DNA from 4 places in the Streptomyces sp. NPDC104761 genome. Region 4 is predicted to be linked to each of the others. Evidence: riboswitches for the same ligand, from Rfam matches in the RefSeq annotation. Region 4 holds a riboswitch; each other region holds the start of a gene.
The links. A riboswitch is a leader RNA that binds a small molecule or an ion and turns the genes downstream of it on or off. The one in region 4 is predicted to bind cyclic di-AMP.
Positions count from the first base shown of each region.

Region 1: another riboswitch for cyclic di-AMP. It lies ahead of ACZ63F_RS31560 (M23 family metallopeptidase); the one in region 4 lies ahead of ACZ63F_RS04130 (C40 family peptidase).
Region 2: another riboswitch for cyclic di-AMP. It lies ahead of ACZ63F_RS07075 (transglycosylase family protein); the one in region 4 lies ahead of ACZ63F_RS04130 (C40 family peptidase).
Region 3: another riboswitch for cyclic di-AMP. It lies ahead of ACZ63F_RS16845 (transglycosylase SLT domain-containing protein); the one in region 4 lies ahead of ACZ63F_RS04130 (C40 family peptidase).

Region 1 covers NZ_JBVJNZ010000013.1:235,519-238,720, reverse strand. Annotated here, with positions in the region: gene ACZ63F_RS31565 (SGNH/GDSL hydrolase family protein) at 1-760, opposite strand, end outside; gene ACZ63F_RS31560 (M23 family metallopeptidase) at 986-1,930, opposite strand; cyclic di-AMP (ydaO/yuaA leader) riboswitch at 1,935-2,095, opposite strand; gene ACZ63F_RS31555 (alpha-galactosidase) at 2,404-3,202, opposite strand, start outside.
Region 2 covers NZ_JBVJNZ010000002.1:109,815-113,016, reverse strand. Annotated here, with positions in the region: gene ACZ63F_RS07085 (cytochrome P450 family protein) at 1-144, shown strand, start outside; gene ACZ63F_RS07080 (transglycosylase family protein) at 366-1,373, shown strand; cyclic di-AMP (ydaO/yuaA leader) riboswitch at 1,568-1,742, shown strand; gene ACZ63F_RS07075 (transglycosylase family protein) at 1,747-2,436, shown strand; gene eno (phosphopyruvate hydratase) at 2,904-3,202, shown strand, end outside.
Region 3 covers NZ_JBVJNZ010000005.1:302,070-305,271, reverse strand. Annotated here, with positions in the region: gene ACZ63F_RS16850 (HAD family hydrolase) at 1-771, shown strand, start outside; gene ACZ63F_RS16845 (transglycosylase SLT domain-containing protein) at 790-1,278, opposite strand; cyclic di-AMP (ydaO/yuaA leader) riboswitch at 1,282-1,480, opposite strand; gene ACZ63F_RS16840 (polyprenyl synthetase family protein) at 2,767-3,202, shown strand, end outside.
Region 4 covers NZ_JBVJNZ010000001.1:904,620-907,821, forward strand. Annotated here, with positions in the region: gene ACZ63F_RS04130 (C40 family peptidase) at 1-1,664, opposite strand, end outside; cyclic di-AMP (ydaO/yuaA leader) riboswitch at 1,675-1,850, opposite strand; gene ACZ63F_RS04135 (DUF1996 domain-containing protein) at 2,257-3,202, shown strand, end outside.

The DNA.
Region 1 (3,202 bases), on a different contig from region 4:
TGATGTCGTCCGGGGAGAGCGCACCCTTGGCCGTCACGTGGTCGCCGGACGACTCGCCGCGCAGCCGGCGCCCGATCCAGGGGACCAGGTACTCGCGGGCCCAGTGCACGTCGTCGCGGCGGACCTCCAGGGTGCCGCGGGGCGGCAGCGGGGGCCATGCCTGGTCGGGGTCGGCCGGCACCTCGATGCCGAGCACCTGACCGGCGCGCAGCGCCACGCGCGTGTGCCCCTCGGGAGACAGGTGCAGGCGGTCGCCGTCCCAGGCCCGCCGGTCCTGCACGCTCTTGAGGGACCACAGGTCGAGGACCGGGCAGCCGTACCGGTCGGCGATGGCCCGGACATGTCCGTTGTATGTGGCGATCTTGCCGCGCAGGTGCTTCAGGACGGGCACGCCCCGGGTGTCGAAGCCGGTGGTCACGAGCACCGTGCCGACGGCCTCGGTCAGCCGGGCCACGGCCCGCTCGAACCGCTCGGCCACCTCGTCGGGGTCGGTGCCGGGGCGGATGATGTCGTTGCCGCCCGCGCAGAAGGAGACCAGGTCCGGGGCGAGTTCCAGGGCCTGCGGCACCTGGTCCGCCACGATCTGGTCGAGCAGTTTCCCGCGTACGGCGAGGTTGGTGTAGCTGAAGTCGCCCTCGGGCCGCCGGTCGGACAGCAGTACCGCGAACCGGTCGGCCCAGCCGACGAACGCCCCGTCGGGGCCGGGGTCTCCCACGCCCTCGGTGAAGCTGTCCCCCACCGCTGCGTACGACCCGATCACTGATGCATTGTCACTCTTCGAATCGTCTCCCACGTCGGGCCATGATTCACCTTCGGCTGTGACCTACGCGACCGTAATAAGGGGTTGACGCTCGGTGAGATAAGACACTGCTAAATACTTTGCCAATCTTGGAATAAGTCCCTGACCAGCGGTGTTGACGTCGATCCTGATTCCGGGACCGCGTGTGGGGCGGCCCCGGAATGCCGGAGGTCGGCGCCTGCAGGGTCAGCCGACGGTGACGCTCTTGGAGCGGAGGTAGGCGACCGGGTCCACGTCCGAGCCGTAGTCGGGGGTGGTGCGGATCTCGAAGTGGAGGTGCGGGCCGGTCACGTTGCCGGTCGCGCCGGAGAGGCCGATCTGCTGACCCGCGGTCACCGTCTGGCCGACCGAGACGGACAGGGCGGAGAGGTGGCCGAACTGCGCGTAGTAGCCGTCGGCGAGCCGGATGACGACCTGGTTGCCGTAGGCGCCGCCCCAGCCGGCCGTGACGACGGTACCGGCGCCGACGGCCTTGACCGGGGTGCCGGTCGGGACGACGAAGTCGACGCCCGTGTGGTAACCGCTGGACCACATGCTGCCGGCCACGTGGTAGCCGGTGCCGATGGTGCCACCGGCGACCGGGAGGGTGAAGCCGGCGACGGTCGTGGCCGCACCGCCCGCGATGTCCGAGGCGTCCGAGGACGAGGACGACGCCGAGGACGACGCCGAGGACGAGGCGGACGACCGCGGACTCCACTGCGCCTCGGGACGGGAGCCGGAGTCCGTCGGCGCGGCGTGCCGGCCGCCGAGGGTGAGCTTGAGGCCGGGGTGGATCAGCGAGGGATTGCCGCCCACTGCCTGCCGGTTGTCGGCGTAGAGCCGGTGCCAGCCACCGCGGACGTTCTGGTCACGGGCGATCTTCGAGAGGTAGTCGCCGGGCACCACCGTGTAGATCCGCCGCGCGGAATGCGCGGCGCCGGAATTCCGTGCGGGCGCCTCCTTCACCGCGGCCCTCTCGGCCACGGGAAGCGACTGGGCGGCCTTTCCGGAAAGGGACTGCGTGGTGGTCGCGTGGGCGCCGGTGGCCCCCATGAGCGGCAGGGCCAGCGCGGCGCCACCGGTTCCGGCGACGGCCATCGAACGGGTGAGACGCTGGGACTTGGGACGGCGGTGCTTACCCTTCGCGGGCATGGCGCATTCCTCTCCTGCGCCTGCGAGGTGAGCTGTCGGGTTCGGGCTGGAGCTGCCCGGCCACACCGGAGGAGGTGGCTGCACCCCGAGCCGTCCCGGGAACCGGAACAGGCGGTCATACCTGGTGGGTCCCCCGCTCCTGCCGGGCACGGGTGAGTGTGTGTGGGGACTCCGGGCGGCGGCAGGATTCGGCGTTCCGACCGGATGTGCGGCGAACGTAAGCGAGGGGGACGGACATGGACAAGCACCCGGTTCCGGCCGTCCGGTCCCGACGTGATCCATAAAGGGACGTTCCGGTCACCCTCCGTGAATTCCGGCCCCCGTCGGATTTCCAATTCGCTTGCGGAACATCAGGATTACGTGAGCATGACGCGCGACGGACGGTCACGAATATGACGCTCCTCACGCACGTCACACCACGTCCGCTTATTCCATGGCAAGTTATGACGAAGGCGCCAATTCGGGCAGATGCGTCAGACCCGGCGGAGCCGGAAGACCGCCGCATCCAGGTCACCCTTCAGCCCGGTACGCAGCCCGTGGTGCAACAGCACGGCACCTCGATGCACTTCGCCCGTTTCGCGGCATTCGTACGACGCGGTCGGGTCGAGCCCCTGCAGCCGCAGCGCCGGCGCCGGCTCGCCGTAGCTCTGCGCCTGCAGCCAGGCCAGGACGACGGTCTCGTCGCCGAGGGTGTACTGCACCGCGCTGAGCCCGCCGGCCGGTGGCCGCAGCCGGAACTGGTCGCCGCGCTGCACCTGGGGCCGGATCTCCTTGTAGAGTTCCACCCAGCGCCCGGCCTCGGCCAGCTCCTCCTCGGTCCACCGCGAGAGGTCGCCGCCGACCCCGAGCGCGCCGGCCATGGAGCTGACGAACCGGAAGCGCAGGCTGCTGATCCGGCCGTTGAGCTGGTGGTTCGGGCTGTCGGTGACCCAGGCCGACATGACCCGGGCGGGGTGGATCTGGCTGAAGCCGTGCTGGATGGCGAGCCGGTCCAGCGGGTCGGTGTTGTCGGAGGTCCACACCTCGTCGGTACGGCTCATGATCCCGAGGTCGATCCGCCCGCCACCGCCAGAGCAGGACTCGATGGCGACGTTCGGGTGGGCCGCGCGGATCCGGTCGAGCAGGGCGTACAGGCCGCGCACATGGTCGACCCACAGACGCTGCGGGTAGGGCTCGCCGGGCCAGCCCGCGTCCGTGAAGCAGCGGTTGAAGTCCCACTTGACGTAGTCGATCGGGGCACTGGACAGCAGGGCGTCGAGCTGCTCCCAGAGG
Region 2 (3,202 bases), on a different contig from region 4:
GGACAGACCGCGCTCGCCGGTCTCCTCACCCGCCTTCCGGACCTGCGACTGGCCGTCGACGACGGGGAGTTGCGGTGGCGCGGCGGACTCATCATGCGCGGACTGCGTACTCTCCCGGTGGAGTTCACGCCCACCGGTCGGTGAGCCCTCGCCGGGCCCTCGCCGGGCCCGCGGCGAGCCTTCGCCGAAGCCACCACCGGCCCGTACGGGCAAAAGGTGACCGGCGTTCAAGTCTGTGATCTTCACGTGATCTGCGCGGCATTAACTTGTGACAAGTGATCGTCTGCCGATACGTTCACCCATCAGCGCGGCGCCCTCGCGGGACCCGCCGCGCTGGTCACCGCTGTCGCTCGAAAGGTTTCCGCATGCTCTCCGGGAACGGTCGTCACCGTCGCCCCCGCCAGGCTCCGGCACTCCTCGTCGCGGCCGGGGTGACCGGCTCCGCCATCGCCATCCCGCTCCTCGGCGCGGTGAACGCCAGCGCGGCCGACGGCTCTACCTGGGACCACGTGGCCGAGTGCGAGAGCGGCGGCTCCTGGAGCGCCGACAACGGCACGGGCTACTACGGCGGTCTTCAGATCTCCCTGGAGGACTGGAGCAAGTACGGGGGCCAGGAGTACGCCTCCACGCCGGACCAGGCGAGCCGTTCGCAGCAGATCGCGGTCGCCGAGAAGATGCTCGCCGACCAGGGCACCAAAGCCTGGCGGACCTGCGCCCTGCTCGCCGGACTCTCGTCCGACGACGCCTCGGTGAACGTCGACACGGGCCTGGGCAGCTCGGGTGGTTCGTCTGGTTCATCCGACTCGTCCGACTCATCGGACTCGTCCTCCGGGCTGTCCGACTCATCCTCTTCCTCCGGTTCTGACGCCTCTTCGGGCACTACGGACTCCGGGGGCGGCTCCGTCACCCCCTCCCCGGGTTCGAGCGCCGGCGGCGACTCCAAGGCTGACGCCTCCGGCAAATCCAGCAAGACGGACAAGTCGGAAACCTCCGACTCCGATTCCGGCTCCGCTGCGCCGAAGGCCAGTGAGAGTCCTGTCACCTCCGGGGCTGACGACTCGGACAAATCGTGGCAGACCGGGGGGTCTTGGAGTCTGGTGGACACGGGAGCCGTCGGTGGCGGCGGTAAGCACCGCGGCGGTTCGGCGGACGAAAGCGTGACAAACGGTCAGAATGTCACCTCCTCCGGCCGGCACGCCTCCGGCGACGGCGGCACCTACGTCGTCCGCGACGGCGACACCCTCGCCTCCATCGCCGACTCCCTTGGTCTGGACGGCGGGTGGCGCGCGCTCTATGACGTGAACAAGGCCGACATCGGCTCCGACCCGAATGCCATCACCCCCGGTCAGACCCTGAAACTCGGCACCGAATAGGACGAAAGGCGGCGGGAGTTGACGCCCTGCTTCGAGCTGAATGTCCGTTTTGGTGAGAGTGTGGGATGAGTCTCAGAAGCCCTGATCATCTTTGAAATTCACCTGATGGCCTGTTTACGGTCGAGGCCGCTCGTCACCACGAGCCCCGGCCGTCGCAACGCCGAGTCCTGCCAGCGGCTGCCCGGGAACAGTCGTCGCGTCATGCGCCGTAGGCAGGAGCGGGGGACCCAAGGTAAGTGCCGGGACCGGTGGTTGAGACCGCCGATCCGGCTCGGGGTGAAGCCGCGCACCGACACACGGGTGTGCGGCCGGGCAACTCAACCGGCCCGAACCCGACAGCTCACCTCGCAGGCGTCGGTGAGGGGATCGATCCATGCTGTTCTCCGGCAAGGGCAAGCACCGTCGTCCGTCCAAGGCCGTCCGCGCCATCGCTGTCGCCGGTGTCACCGGCGTCGCCGTCGCCGCCCCGCTGATGGCGGCCGGCAGCGCCTCCGCCGCCACCGCCTCCGAGTGGGACGCCGTCGCCCAGTGCGAGTCCGGCGGCAACTGGGCCATCAACACCGGCAACGGCTACTACGGCGGTCTGCAGTTCTCCGCCTCCACCTGGGCCGCGTACGGCGGCACGCAGTACGCCGCGCAGGCCAACCAGGCCACCAAGGCGCAGCAGATCCAGATCGCCGAGAAGGTCCTCGCCGCGCAGGGCAAGGGTGCCTGGCCGGTCTGCGGCACGGGTCTGTCCGGCGCCACCTACAGCGGCAGCAGCACCGGCTCCTCCAGCTCCTCGTCGAGCAGCAGCGCCGGCACGAGCACCCGGTCGACCGACACCCAGGCCGCCTCCCGCTCCGCCGAGCGCCCGGCCGCCAAGAAGACCGTCACCACCCCGACCGGCAAGAAGGTCAAGAAGGGCGACGGCGAGTACAAGGTCGTCAAGGGCGACACCCTCAGCTCGATCGCCGCGAAGCACAAGGTCAAGGGCGGCTGGCAGGCGCTGTTCAAGCTGAACAAGGACATCGTCGAGGACGCCGACTTCATCTACCCGGGCCAGCAGCTGCACCTGAAGTAGGGCGCCTGACGCAGCCCGCGGGGCGGCCGCCGAAAGTACCAAGCGGTGCCCAGCTGAACCACAGCTCCCCCACAGCCGTGGTCCCCATAGTGGAGACCACGTGAGGGCCACCCCCGTCCCCCACGAACCCCGCTCCGGTGCGTTTTCCCCCGAACGCACCGGAGCGGGGTTTCTCTTTGCCGCCGCCCGCCGCCCGCCGCCCGCCGCCCGCCGCCCGCCGCCCGCCACCCGCCGCCCTGTGGTCCCCGTCGCCCCGGCGTCCCCTTCTTGGTCCGCTCTTCTCCCGTTCTTCATCGGACCCCCCTTTGTTCCGCACGTGAACAATGAGTACCGTCTGTGTGTCCACGGGCCGGTCGGTCGTGCCGGCCGACGGCCCCGGGACGGTTAGGCTCTAGTCGCAAGGCTGAGCAAGGGCCGACGAGGCCCGCGTGCGCCCCGCACAACCAGCGTCACATCCCAAGAAGGAGATGCTCGTGCCGTCCATCGACGTCGTCGTAGCCCGGGAAATCCTGGACTCCCGAGGCAACCCCACGGTCGAGGTCGAGGTCGGCCTCGACGACGGCAGCACGGGTCGTGCCGCCGTCCCGTCCGGCGCCTCCACCGGTGCCTTCGAGGCCATCGAGCTTCGTGACGGCGACCCCAACCGCTACCAGGGCAAGGGCGTCGAGAAGGCCGTCCTCGCCGTCATCGAGCAGATCGGCCCGGAGCTCGTCGGCTACGACGCCACCGAGCAGCGCCTGATCGACCAGGCGATGTTCGACCTGGA
Region 3 (3,202 bases), on a different contig from region 4:
GACCTGGACGGCACGCTGCTGCGCGGCGACGACACCCTGTCGGAACGGTCGCTCGCCGCGCTCGGACAGGCCCGCCGGGCCGGTGCCCAGCACCTCGTGGTGACCGGCCGTCCGGCCCCGAGAGTGCGCCCGCTCCTCGACGACCTCGGCTGCACGGGACTCGCGGTCTGCGGCCAGGGCGCGCAGGTGTACGACGCCGGCGCGCACCGCCTGCTGTGGTCGGTCACCCTGGACCGGGAACTGGCGGAGACCGCACTCGGCAAGATCGAGGCCGAGGTCGGCCAGGTGTACGCGGCGGTCGACCAGGACGGTGTGGACGGGCTCACGCTCATCGAGCCGGGCTATCTGATGCCCCATCCCACGCTGCCCGCGCTGCGCGTCGCCCGGCGCGACGACCTGTGGTGCGCGCCGATCAGCAAGGTGCTGCTGCGCCACCACACCCTGTCCGACGACGAACTGGCGACGACCGCCCGCTCGGTCGTCGGATCGCTGGCGACGGTCACGATGTCCGGGCCGGGCACCGTCGAACTGCAGCCGTGCGGGGTGACCAAGGCGACCGGGCTCGCGCTGGCCGCCGACCGGCTGGGGCTGAGCGCCGGACGGGCCATCGCCTTCGGCGACATGCCCAACGACATCCCGATGTTCGCGTGGGCGGCCCACGGGGTGGCGATGGCCAACGCCCATCCCGAACTCAGGGCGATGGCCGACGAGATCACCACGTCGAACGAGGACGACGGCATCGCCGTCGTCCTCGAAAGACTCTTCGACTGACGCGCGGCGTCGGTCGGGTCAGTACGCGCCGTTGACGTTGTCGATCGAGCCGTACCGTGCGGCGGCGTAGTTGCAGGCGGCGGTGATGTTCGCGACCGGGTCGTAGATGTCGAACGACGTGCCGTCCACGTGGTAGGCCTTGAACGTCGGGTCGATGACCTGGAGCAGGCCCTTGGACGGGATGCCCTTCGCCGCGTTGGAGTCCCAGAGGTTGATGGCCCGCGGGTTGCCGGAGGACTCCCGCATCAGGTTGCGGTAGATGCCGTTGTAGGTGCCAGGGATGTTCTTCTCGTGCATGATCGCGAGCGACTCGCGGATCCAGCCGTCGAGGTTGTTCGGGTACCCGGCGAGGGTCGTGGAGGCCGTTGTGGTGGAGGAGCCGGCGGCGGACGCGGTCGTCGCCCCGATGAGCGGGAGAGCGAGGACGGCGGCACCGGTGCCGACGACGGCGAGCGTGCGGGCGATGCGGTTACGGCGGGGACGGCGGTGCTGGGCGGCAGCAGGCATGGCGAGGTTCCTCTCCGTCGCCTGCGAGGTGAGCTGTCGGGTTCGGGCCCGGGGAGTGCCCGGCCGCACCGCCCGAAGGCGATACGACTTCACCCCTAGCCGTTCCGGAACGACGTCTGTTCTGTGACGTCGGCCGCCCGGTCCGGCGACTTACCTGGGTCCCCCGCTCCTGCCGTGCGAATGATCTCGTCGATGGGTCATTACGGGCGGCGGCAGGATTCGGCGTCCGCCCGGCGAGCCGGAACGTATGCGACAGCACATGTCCGGAACAAGAGCCTGATGCGCACAACGTGCCGATTAGCCTTGATCCGCGCCGTATGGACCGCTTGATCCTTTGCGACTGCCAACCCTCAACTGGCTTACAGGGAAAGGAAAGGAGGGTTGCCTTGCGCGCCCTGCGGCATTTAGGTGCACGTGACCTACTTCACGAATTCGCAATAGCGGCAAATCGGGCATTCGAGACTGATGGAATCCGCCTTTTCCTGGTTCGGCGGAATAGTGCCCGGCTCGTATTCGTTGGGATTCCACTCCGGAGTGTCCCTGTGTGGATGATTAGCGAGATTAGTCCGAATTGAGGCGCTCCATGAACTTCAGGCCGATTCTGGTCGGATCAGGGGAGTGGGCGGGTGCCGCCGGTCGGACTCAACGCCGCAGGTGAGGCTGCTGGTTGGCGGTCCGGGTACGGAGTGCGTGCCGAGGGTCGGCGTGCGTACGCGTGATTCTCGTCACGTCGGGGGAAGGGTGCCGGGGGATCGGGATCGTCGGTGTGAGGGCCCGTCGTGAAGGCGGAACCTCCTCTGCGGTGTGAGTCGTTGACATGACGGGAGTCTGGGCGGGGACCCGGGCGTGAGATGTCCCTGCGGGCCGGCCGGGGGAGCCTGCGGGCCACCGCGTGCGCGCGTGGGGGTGTTGTTCCGTCGGCCGACGGGACGGCGGTCGGGGAGGTGCGCATCACGGTCAGGGAGGTGCGCATCCAGGAGTCGCAGGCCGAGGGGCGTGGGTCGACGGAACGTGGAGGTCGCCGTGCGTGGTCCCGTGGAGGAAGGGTGTGCGGACGGGGGTGGAATGCCGCCGTTCGTGCATCGGGTGTCCTCGTCGGCCTGGCAGGGTGGGGGAGAGGGGTACGCCCGGGCAGGTGACGCCCGCCGGGGGGAGTGGGGCGGGTTCCGGGCGGCGGCCGTCCGGAGGGTTCGTTGCCGGACGGATCCGGGGCGTCACCCGGGACCCGGGCCCGGCGTGGAGGCCGGTGCGGGACACGGCCTGGGCCTCGGTTCGGGACAACTGACCGCACTTCCTGTTAAGTCAGTAGATGTCATGTCGTATCAGCTGATCAAAAACATAACGGTCGTGATCCGATAGCGCCCGGGGTGTAACCGTGGGCGCTATCGGTGATCGAAACCTGACCGGATACGCTGACTTGAGTGATGGCAGCGACCTATCGACAAACCGTGTAATCGCCAGTAGACACCAGCAGACAGGAGACCCCTCGTGACCGTCGTCGGGCCGTTCGGGCTGAGCGTGCGGGACCAGGCTCTGGAAGCCGATGTCCAGGCCGGATTGACGGCTGTCGAGGAAGGCTTGCTAGACGCCACCAAGAGCGAGGTCCCGTTCATCACGGAGGCCGCCCAGCATCTCGTGCGGGCCGGGGGGAAGCGGTTCCGTCCGCTGCTGGTGATGCTCGCCGCGCAGTTCGGCGACCCGTACGCGCCCGGTGTCGTGCCGTCGGCCGTCGTCGTCGAGCTCACCCACCTGGCCACGCTGTACCACGACGACGTGATGGACGAGGCCGCCGTACGCCGCGGTGTCGACAGTGCCAACACCCGCTGGGGCAATTCGCTCGCTGTCCTCACCGGCGACTTCCTCTTCGCCCGCGCCTCCCAGATCCTTGCCGACCTCGGTCCCGAGGCGGTCCGGGTCCAGGCCC
Region 4 (3,202 bases):
CCGGCCTGCATGCTCTCCGGATAGGCTCCGGCCTGCATGCCCTCCGGATAGGCACCGGCCTGCGTGCCCGCCGGGTAGGCGCCGGCCAGGTCGGCGGCGGGTGCGGCGGCGAAGGGGGCGGCCATCGGCACGGCGGCCGTGGGCGGGGCAGGGACGGCGGGGGCTGTCATGGGGTACCCGCCGGTGCCGTAGGCCGTGTCGGCGGCGACCGGCGGAACGTCGGTGTAGGAGGCGGCCGCGTTCGGCGACATGATCCGGAAACCGCCGGCGTCCATCGGGCTGGGGGCCGGGGCGGGAGCGGCTGGCGCCGCGGTCGGGTAGGCGCCGCTGTTCGTGGGAGCTGCGGTCGGGTAGGCCCCGGCGCCTGTCATCGGGTCCGCGGTCGGGAAGAGGCTGGTGCCCGTCATGGGGTCCGCGGTCGGGAAGAGGCTGGTGCCCGTCATGGGGTCCGCGGTCGGGAAGAGGCTGGTGCCCGTCATGGGGTCCGCGGTCGGGAAGACGCTGGTGCCCGTCATGGGGTCCGCGGTCGGGAAGACGCTGGTGCCCGTCATGGGGTCCGCGGTCGGGAAGACGCTGGTGCTCGCCATGGGATCAGCCGTCGGGAAGCCGCCCGCGTCGGCCGGCGTCGGCATCGGGAACGAGCCCGTGGCACCCGGCGTCATGATGCGGAAGGAGCCGCTGTCCCCCGGCGCCGGAGCCTGGGCGGCGCCCGTGTCCATGGCGGGCGCGCTCTGGTAGGTCCCGCCGCCCGAGCCGCCCGGGGTCATGACGCGGAAACCGCCCGTGTCGGCCGCGGCCCGGGTCGGGGCACGGTCGGCACCCCCCGGGGTCATGATGCGGAAGGTACCGGTGTCCGAAGGGGACACGATCGGGATGCCGCCCGTCTCGGTCACCGCCGGGAGCGCGCGGGTGGCGGCGGGGGAGCCGGACCGGGCGGAGCCGCTGCCGGTGCGCTGGTTCGGTATGCCGACGCCGGGAGCCTGCCACTGCTGCGCCGGTGCCTGGGCCTCGGGCGTCGGCCAGGGGCTGGGCGACTGCGGAACACCCTGGGCGACAGGGGCCGGGGTCGCGTCGAGGGCGGCGATCGCGCGCTGCCCGGTGCGCTGGGACAGCACCTCGCGCGCCTTGGCGAGCTTGAGCTGGTTCCTGGTCTTCGAGGCACCCGGGGTGGGCCGCTGCGGCCCGGCGGCGGGCAGCGCCCTGGGCGCACCCGGGGTCCCCGCGGGCAGCGCCGCGGCGGACCCTGCCGTCAACTCCAGCTTCGGGCGCGCCGGCAGCTCGCGGACGACCTCGATCTCGCTCTGCGCGGACGGTCCCGCGGTCAGCTCCAGCCGGGCCGGGCCGGAGTCCTCCAGCTGGCCGAGGAGGTCGGCGGCCATGGCGCTGACGGGCCGCCGCGGGCCGGGCCGGGCGGGCTGCCGGTCGGAGGGCAGCGCGGCCGGAACGCTCGGCCCGAGCTTCGAGCGCGCCCCTTCGAACCATTCCCGGGCGATGTTGTCGAGGCCCGGGTCGTCACGACGGGGCCGTTTGAACAGCGGGACGCCGCGTGAGCGCGAGCCCCCGCTCATCGCGCGGGTGGCGTTGTAGTTCCCGGTGGCGTTCTCGGCCTGGTCGTAGAGGCTGTCGATCCGCTGTCGAACCTCGTCACGGCTCTCGGGCGCCATTGAGGGGTCGTGCTCCTTCCGTACTCCGCCTACCGGGTTAGCTGTCGGGTTCGGGCGGTCGAATCCGGAAGGCATGCCCTACGGCCTTTGTCCTTGCGGACGGTGGCCGATTCACCCCAGTGGTCGGTTGGGTCCCCGGCTCCGGATCAGCCCCTGAGGGGGCACCGGACTCGGCGGAGGCCGCGCGGCCCGACGGGATTCGCCGGGGGGAGCCGAGCGGCTTGCCCGTCAACTTAGCCAACTTGTGTCACTCGTGTGAAGGTTGAAGTGGCTAATGTCCGATACGTATTTGTGATGTTCGTCGTAGCGTTCGGAACTCGACCGTACGGAACGGCATTTCGCGCGCATCCATTGCATTCGCAGGGTCACCGGGGCGTTGCCGTCGGTCGCGTTCGTCTGCTCCGGTGCACGCGCTTTCTGTGAGGTCGCCGTGAATTCGTGGGTCTGTTGAACACGGTGGGGCCGTGGGCCGTATAGGGCGGGGGAATTCCATGCCCGGCCGCCCACGACACGCAGGGGAACGACCTTGAGACGCAACAGGCGCAGACGCCCGACCGGCGCACAGCGCGCGACCTTCGCAGCGGTCGCCCTGATGCTCGGCGGCGGAGGACTGGTCGCGGTGAACGTCTATGCCTCGGCCACCGAGAACGGCGGAGACCAGGGACAGGTCGCCACGGGCCAGGTGCTGTCCGCGCCCACGATCTACTGCCCCGACGTCGGCAGCCGGCTGACCGCGGTTCCCGACGGCGCCCGGGCGGACGTCGACCGTGAACTCGCCCAGCTGGACCAGCAGATCGCCGCCGCTTACCAGCAACTCACCCGGTCCGCGGCCGAGATCGAGCAGAACCCCGGCTTCGCCGGTCAGGCGATCATCGACCCGCTGAAGGCGGAGCGGTCCGAGTCGCTCCAGCGCATCGCCGACGCCATCGGCCGTGTGGGCGACCGCCCGCAGGGCCTCGACGACCTCGCCGCCTGCACCCTGCGCTCGTCGGACCAGGGCGCCGGGCAGTCGGCGGCTCCCCAGGGCAGTGCCACGCCGAGCCAGAGCGGCCAGGGCAGCGCCGCGCCGAGCCAGGGCACCGGCGCCGGCGGCCAGGGCACAGGCGGCGGCCAGGGCGGCAACGGGCCGGTCGCCGCCGACTACGCGGACATCACCTCGGTCCAGCCCGACGTCTCGACCCCGGCCGAACAGCCCGGCGGCTCCACCGGCACCTTCTCCTCCAGCTGCGGCGTCAACGCGAACGGCCTGTTCAACTCGGACAACGTCATCGTCGCGCCCGGCGTCTCCAACGGCGCCCACCACTTCCACGACTACATCGGCAACCAGTCCAACAACGCCTTCGCCAGCGACCAGGACCTGGCGAACGCGCAGACCAGCTGTGCGGACCAGGGCGACAAGTCCACGTACTACTGGCCCGTGCTGCGGCTGCAGAACGGCAAGCAGGAGCGGGACGCCGACAAGCCGGGCGGCGGCACCGAGGGCAACGCCGGGCAGATCCTCACGGCGAAGCAGGTCACGCTGACCTTCGAGGGCAACC